One region of the Brevibacterium sp. Marseille-P9724 genome, then DNA from elsewhere that is predicted to be linked to it. Evidence: predicted binding sites of a transcription regulator. Region 1 holds the regulator's gene; the other holds the start of a gene.
What was found. Region 1 encodes HspR, which represses chaperone genes until heat shock. Its sites were predicted from a motif close to AAGTTGAGTCNNNNNGACTCAACTT; they were not measured.
Positions count from the first base shown of each region.

Region 2: the regulator HspR is predicted to act here: its motif matches at 1,562-1,586, upstream of clpB (ATP-dependent chaperone ClpB).

Region 1 covers NZ_LR722997.1:63,374-67,384, reverse strand. The annotation lists gene GC119_RS09170 (nucleotide exchange factor GrpE) at 1-578, shown strand, start outside; gene GC119_RS09165 (DnaJ C-terminal domain-containing protein) at 716-1,729, shown strand; gene GC119_RS09160 (heat shock protein transcriptional repressor HspR) at 1,729-2,184, shown strand; gene GC119_RS09155 (hypothetical protein) at 2,309-3,232, opposite strand; gene GC119_RS09150 (maleylpyruvate isomerase family mycothiol-dependent enzyme) at 3,461-4,011, opposite strand, start outside.
Region 2 covers NZ_LR722993.1:42,362-46,372, reverse strand. The annotation lists gene clpB (ATP-dependent chaperone ClpB) at 1-1,511, opposite strand, end outside; gene GC119_RS06090 (enoyl-CoA hydratase) at 1,642-2,463, shown strand; gene GC119_RS06085 (NAD-dependent epimerase/dehydratase family protein) at 2,546-3,466, shown strand; gene GC119_RS06080 (APC family permease) at 3,652-4,011, shown strand, end outside.

The DNA of each region.
Region 1 (4,011 bases):
GCCCCGCGGGTCAGGCCGACGGCGGGGCCGATACCCCGCAGTCTGAACAGCAGCCGGAGGGCCAGCCGGACGCGGAGCAGCCGGCGGCTGACGCTTCGGATCTCGGTGTTGAGATTCCCGACGACGCTTCGGGCATCGAAGACGCCGAACCGCAGCCGGAATCGGACGAAGCCAAGCGCTACCTTGACGACCTGCAGCGGCTCAACGCCGAATACGCGGCCTACCGTCGCCGTTCGGAACGCGATCAGCAGGCTGCTCGCACAGCCGGTCTGCAGGACGCGGTCGAAGCGCTCATGCCCGTGCTTGACGAGGTGAAGCTGGCTCGCGAAGCCGGTGATGTCACCGGTCCGTACGAAAAGCACGTCGACAGGCTCCTTGAAGCCCTCGGCAAGCTTGAAGTCGTGCAGTACGGCGAAGCCGGTGAGATCTTCGACCCGAACATCCACGACGCTCTCATGCAGCAGCCCTCGGCTGATGTAGAAGAGCCCACGGTGTTCATGGTCATGCAGCCGGGCTACAAGATCGGCGATCGCGTCATTCGGGCAGCTCGGGTGGGGGTTCACCTCCCTGAAGCCTGACACACCCACAATTGCCGAGGCGGAGCTTCCGACCACCTGGCGGGGCACCTGGGTGCCGTGCTGGGGGAGCGGGGCTCCGCCTCGGCGGCTAGAAGAACACAACAGCAGATCAGTTCGGCATTGAAAGGAGGGGCCGGATGAACTCGGGACCGCAGAATGAGTGGTTCGAGAAGGACTACTACAAAACGCTCGGAGTCTCCAAGGACGCCTCCGATGCTGAAATCAAAAAGGCCTACCGCAAACTGGCCCGCAAGTACCACCCGGACGCCAATCCCGGCAACGCGGAAGCAGAAGAGAAGTTCAAGGAGATCTCGGCTGCGAACTCGGTGATCGGCGATCCTGAAACTCGCAAACAGTACGACCAGGTGCGCGCCATGGGCGGCGGCGCCAGGTTCCAGGCGGGCGCCGGCGGTGCCGGTGCCGGCGGCTTTGAGGACATCTTCTCGGGCCTGTTCAACACCGGCGGCACCGGAGCTCGGACTCGTGTCGGCGGGTACCCCGGCGGAGGGCCGGACTTGTCCGACCTGTTCGGCGGCGGCTTCGGCGGGGGCGGCGGTTTTGGCGGTGGCGGCTTCGGCGGCTACCAGCAGGCTCCGCAGAAGGGCGGGGACATCCGCTCGAAGGCGCGCCTGAGCTTTACCGAGGCGATTGAAGGCGCCACTGTGAAGCTCAACATGCCCGGCGGAAAGCCGCTGACCGTCCGCACTCCCGCGGGAGTGAAAGACGGCCAGGAAGTCCGCGTGCGCGGTAAGGGCAAGCCCAGCCCCAACGGGGGCCAGCCCGGTGATGTCATCCTCACGGTCGAAGTCGCACCGCACAGTGTGTTCACACGCGATGGCAACAACCTGCGTATGACGCTGCCGGTCACGTTCCCGGAAGCGGCACTTGGAACACAGGTTTCCGTGCCGACTCTGGGCGGGCAGCCGGTCACCATGAAGATTCCCGCCGGTACGCCGTCTGGGCGCACACTGCGCCTGCGCGGCCGGGGCATCGACGCGAAGTCCGGCAAGGGCGACCTGCTGGTGACCGTCGAAGTGACGGTCCCGCGCAATCTCAGTGCCGAAGCGAAAAAGGCGGTTGAAGACTTTGCTGCCGCTACCGCAGGGGAGAATCCTCGTGAAGGCCTGCAGCGGAGGGCGGGTGAAGCCTGATGATTCCCGCAGACCGTCCTGTCTACATGATTTCTGTGGCGGCCGAACTGGCGGGCATGCACCCGCAGACGCTCCGGCAGTATGACCGACTGGGGCTGGTGACGCCTCAGCGGTCAGCTGGGCGCGGTCGACGCTACTCGGCTGACGACATCGAAAAGCTGCAGCTGGTGCAGCGACTGAGTCAGGATGACGGCATCAACCTCGAAGGCATTAAGCGGATTCTGCGGATGCGCGAAGAAATCGAGGCCATGCGCCGCGAACAGGAAGCTATGCGTGCCGAAATGGAGGCTATGCGCCGTCGTTTGGAAACTGCCGGCAGAATCTTTGCCGCAGCTTCGTCTGGCGATGTTGTGTCTCTGTTTGAGGACGGTCAGGGTGTTGGCCGCCGGGCACGCCCGGCCAGGCGCATTGCCGGTGTGCTCATGCCGGGAGCATCCGCTCGCCGCACACGCTAGTGCTGTGTTCCTCCGGCACGCCAGCGCTGAGAACGGCCGGGTTTGGAAACAGTGAAGGGGCGGCCCCGTGTGGGCCGCCCCTTCACTGTGTTTCAGTTCAGAATCTCAGTTCTGCGCCTGCCGCTCAGGCCTTGCGGTTGCGGCGGGTGAGCAGAACGGTTGCACCGCCGACGGTGAGCAGAGCGGCGCCTGCTGCCAGAGCGCCGAGGCCCTGACCGGTGCGTGGAAGAGCGCCGGACGAAGCAGGAGCTTCCGATTCTTCATCAGCGTTGGCTTCGTCGGCATCAGACTTGTCGGAGTCAGAGGAATCACCAGAGATGGCTCCGCCGGTGCTGCCGGACTTCTTGTCTTCCTTCTTGTCCGATTTCTTAGCTTCGCTGACAACCTCGAAGGAGTCCTTGAGCGTCTCGCCGTCGAACTCAGCGGTGATGGTGTACTTGCCGACGTAGTCCTCGGCATTGCCGTCGGTGATTCCGGCCACGCTGAGGGCGGCGATGCCGTCTTCGTCAGCTTCGACGGTCTGTGAGTACGACTGGACGTTCTTTGCCTTGCCGGAGGTGCCGGTGACGGTGAACTTCACCTTGGTGCCGGGTTCAAGGCCGGAAACGGCAGCGCCGATGCCCTTCTTCTTGTTGTTGAAGTCGCTGGCCTTGATCTTCTTTTCAGACAGGTGCAGAGTCGGCTCTGCAGCAGGTGCTTCTTCCTCAGACTCTTCGTCTTCAGCCGGGGCTTCTTCGCCGGACTCTTCGCCCTCGGTGCTGTCTTCGGGCTGTTCGTCAGAAGGTGTTTCGTCGTCAGCCGGAGCCTCGTCGCCAGCGGGTGATTCGTCCTCGCCGCCTTCGCCCTCTTCGTCCTTGTTGTCATCAACCGGGGTCTCGTCGGCGTCGGCGTCGGTGTCGTCAGTGGGTGTTTCGTCGGCAGCCGGGTTTGTTGATTCGGTCTCGGACGACGGGCCCTCCGAAGCGAAGGCGGGGGCTGCGGCGAATCCGAATGCGCCGGTCAGGCCGACCGAGAGGGCTACTGCGGGAGCGAGGATGGTCTTCTTCACGGTGATCCTTTTCCTAAAAGAGAGTGCGAAGCACCCGTGTGTTTGACCCCTTCAACCTAGCCGCACCTGTGTGAAAGGTCAGTGTTTTCTTGGAACTTCCAGGTGAACATCTCGAAACGGCATCAAATGTGCAGGTCAGAGCGCATCGTATTCCGAGGGCCCCGGGCGCTCAGATTCCGAGATCCCGGAATTCCGTGCTGTCTGGGCCTCGCATCTCGGTCCGGGTGCTCAGACCCAGGGTGGGGGAGTGGGCAGGTCTTCGGGGGTGGCCGTGCCCGAACCGCCCTTTGCGTCGTCCTGTCGACCCGACGCCGGCCACCCGCGGCCGATTGCATACTGCAGAAGTTCGTTGAATTCACCTGTCACTTCGACCGGTGTGCTGAAGTCCGTTTCGTTCTTCTCGGTGCCTGGAATGTCGATGTGCCAGTCGCTGAGGTCATCTCGATCAGTCACATGGAAGAGAAAGTTCGCTCGTGTCTGAGTCTTCTTCCAGTGGTCAATGAGCTCAGCGAAGATGCGATCGGCCGCCGCTGACGGAAAGTCGAGCGCGGTGTAGCCGATGTTGAGGTCAAGTGCGTGGACAAAGCACTCCCGGGCTCGTGCCCACGGAATGAACGATGCCGCAGTGTCCTCTCCCTGCCCGGTGCGGACAAGCGCAGACCACGCCTCGTCGTTCATGCTGCTGAGTGCCTGCGTGAGCTCTTCGGACGCTTCGTGGGCCATTGTGCTCACATCCGCGTCGGCGGTCGAAGCGGCAAGCTGCTCGATTTCGGCATCCC
Region 2 (4,011 bases), on a different contig from region 1:
TACAGCAGGCGCGATGCCGTTTCGAGGTCCGTGTCGCGCCGCGCAATCTCCGCCTGGCTGCGCAGATCATCCAGCTTCTGCCGCAGTTCGCCCAGGCGGTTCAGACCTGCACGCTGTGATTCCCAGGCCGCGGTCAGACCGGACAGGGTTTCCTGCTTGTCTGCAAGGTCTTCGCGCAAAGCGGCCAGCCGCTCCTTCGAAGCCTCGTCGGTTTCAGCTGACAGCGCCATCTCCTCCATTTTGAGGCGGTCGACATCGCGCTGCAGCTGGTCGATTTCGACAGGTGCCGAATCGATTTCCATGCGCAGACGGCTGGCGGCCTCATCTACGAGGTCGATGGCCTTGTCCGGCAGCTGCCTGTCGGTGATGTAGCGGTTCGACAGCGACGCGGCGGCAACCAGGGCGGAGTCTGCGATCGTCACCTTGTGGTGAGCTTCGTAGCGCTCCTTCAGCCCGCGCAGAATGGCAATCGAGTCCTCCACGCTCGGCTCTCCCACGAACACCTGCTGGAACCTGCGCTCCAAGGCGGGGTCCTTTTCGATGTTCTCGCGGTACTCGTCAAGCGTTGTCGCACCCACCAGCCGCAGTTCGCCGCGGGCCAGCATGGGCTTGAGCATATTGCCCGCATCCATTGCGGAATCGCCCGTGGCACCCGCACCGACGAGCGTGTGGATTTCGTCGATGAAGGTGACGATCTGACCTTCGGAGTTCTTGATCTCCTCAAGAACGGCCTTCATGCGCTCTTCGAATTCACCGCGGTACTTTGCGCCTGCCACCATGGCCGACAGGTCGAGGCTGACCAGCTGCTTGCCGCGCAGGCTTTCGGGAACATCGCCTGCGACCATGCGCTGCGCGAGACCTTCGACAACGGCGGTTTTGCCCACACCGGCTTCGCCGATGAGCACCGGGTTGTTCTTTGTGCGACGCGACAGCACTTGAACGACCCTGCGGATTTCGGAGTCGCGGCCGATGACGGGGTCGAGTTTCCCGTCGCGGGCCTGCTGGGTCAGGTCGATGCCGTACTTCTCCAGCGCCTGGAAGGTGTCTTCCGGGTTTTCGCTGGTGACCTTGCGACCGCCGCGGACTTCCGGCAGGGCGGCAAGCAGCGCGTCGCGGGTAATGCCTTCGGCACTGAGCAGCTTGCCGGCTTCACCGGAATCGGCCGCGACACCCAAAAGGAGGTGTTCGGTTGAGACGTACTGGTCACCGAGTGCCTGCATTTCCTTTTCGGCGCTGCTGATGACCGACAGCCCGGCCCTTGAGAGCTGCGGTTGGCTGACGGACGATCCGCTGGCAGACGGCAGTCCGGCAACGACGGCCTGAGCACGGCTGCGAATATCCTGGGGACGTCCGCCCAGGTGAGTGATGAGGGCTCCGGCAATGCTGTCTTCGCCCTCGAGCAGAGCGGCGAGAAGGTGCGCAGGCTCAACCTGCGAGTTTCCACGCTGCGCTGCGTCCTTGATCGCGGTGGACAGAGCCTCCTGCGATCGTGAGGTGAATTTGGTGTCCATGGGGACACCTCCCTTCCTGCAAAACTATGTTCATACAGGTAACTTCAACAAGGTTGAGTCTATTCCGCTCAACCTAAGATTTCTGTCCTTGATTCTTTTCGCGCCGCACGGTCTTTGGCAGACTGAACACATGTCTGAAGAACTGGTGACGCTCGAATACGACGGCCCGATTGCGCTCATTACCCTCAACAGTCCCGGAAACCGCAACGCCATGTCCCGGAAGATGATGAACGAACTCATCGACTCCTTCCGCACAGTCGGCAAGAACACGGAAGTTCGGACCATCGTCCTCGCGTCGACCGGCAAGGTTTTCTCCGCAGGCCATGACCTGCGCGAAGTCCAGGGAAGCGATCACGCAACCCAGCAGAACATCTTCGACACCTGCACCCTGCTCATGCGGATCATCCAGTCCATTCCGCAGCCGGTCATTGCAGAAGTGCAGGGCCTGGCAACCGCGGCGGGCTGTCAGCTGGTGGCCACCTGCGACCTCGCTGTGGCTTCTGAAAGCGCATCCTTTGCCACCCCCGGTGTGACCATCGGCCTGTTCTGTTCAACTCCGATGGTCGCGCTGTCGCGCGCGGTCAACCGCAAAACGGCCATGCGGATGCTCCTGACCGGAGAGCCGATGAAGGCAGAAGAGGCCTTCCAGCGCGGCCTTGTTTCACACACCGCACCCGCCTACGCCCTGCGCGAGCGCACACTCGAAGTGGCCCGCACCGTCGCCCAGTCCTCGTCGACCACGGTGTCGATCGGCAAGCGCGCCTTCTACGAGCAGATTTCCCTGAGCACAACCGAGGCCTACTCCCGCATGGGCCGGGTCATGGCCGACAACGCCGTGCTCACCGACGCACAGGAGGGCATTACGGCTTTTCTTCAAAAGCGTTCCCCGGAGTGGACCCACGGCCATTCCGAAGCCGAGGGCCTCGTCAGCAAGGACATCGACCGCACCTAGACCGCCGCTGCCTACACAACACTGCTCGGGCGACACCGGCCGCATACCGGCCAAAGCGGTGTGAGCGCGCTAATCTGAGCCTATGACTGTTCTTGTCACCGGCGCTTCCGGATGCATTGGGCGCGCCGTCATCTCTGCACTGCGGGCAGCCGGCCACACCCCGGTGAGCGCTGGGACGTCTGCCCCCCATGACGATTCGGTCGAGCACATCGAATGGGACATCCGCACACCCGCGGACTGCCGTGTGACCGGCCGTGACATCAGCGCCGTCGTCCACGCCGCCGGTGTCAGCGGCGGAGGCCTTTCGCAGCAGGACGCCCACAGCGTCAACGTCACGGGAACCCGCAATGTGCTCGACGCGTTCCCCCGGGCCCGCTTCATCTTCCTGTCCTGTGCCGATGTCTATGACCCCCGCCGCGGGCTCCGGGACATTTACGAAGAGCACGGACCTGCGGACCTTGCGTGCTTTACCACCGAGTACGAACGCTCGAAGGTCGAAGCCGAAAAGGTTGTCACCCGCCTGCGCCCGGACGCGCTCATCCTGCGCCCGGCTCCCGTCTACGGTCCGGGTGACCGGCGCAATTTTCCTTTTCTTCAGTCACTTGCCACTAAGAAGGGCGTTATCGAACTGCCCGGCGGAGGCCGCCAGAAAACAGCATTGGCCAGTGCTGAAAATGTCGCCGCAGCGGTTACCGCCGGTCTGCGGCACCCAGAAGCCTACGGGCCGATCAACGTGTCAGACCCCGAACCCTATGTTCTGCGCGATGCGATCAACACGTTCATGGCCCGCACCGGCCTTGGGCCCTACAACTTTGACGACCGGGCTGCCGACCTCGCGCTGACAACGGCCTGGCTGCGCGAAAAGACCGGCCGCCGGCCAAAGGACGGGCTCGACCGCTTTGCGGTGCGCCGGATTGCCCAGTCCCGCACTCTCAATTTGGGCCGCCTGCGCAGACTTCTGCACGTCGAACCCGTTCAGGGGCTCGCCCGCAGGGACAGCTGAGACTGCCCGGCACCTGCCCCTCCCCATCCCCGGCCGCCGTTTCCTCGCACCGCTCCTCGGCACCGCCTCCGACCGTCACAGGCGGCATTGACGCAGGTCACACCGCACGTCGTATCATGAAGCGCAAATGCTCATCGGGCGCTGCGGCCAGGGAAGGTCGGGCGCTCTTTTTCCGGAAGGACATCGTGGCTGAACTCAAAAAGTCGCTCGGCCTTTTCCAGCTTTTGGCATTCGGCGTGGCCGGCGTCATCGGAACCAGCTGGATCTACACCAACTCCAAGCTCATGGACTCCTACGGCTCCGGCGGCATGGTCTTCGGCCTGCTGCTCGGTGTTCTCCTGGCTTCCTTTGTCGCCCTGGCCTACTCAGAGCTGACGGCAGCTTTTCCCCGCGCCGGCGGTGAAGTGGTCTTCTCCTACACCACGATGGGCCGCGGTCCGGCGTTCTTCACCGGCTGGATGCTGCTGGGCGCCTATGTGTCGTCCCTGGCGTTCTATGTCACGGCCTTCGGCTTCCTGCTGAGCAATTTCGTGCCCGCCATGAAG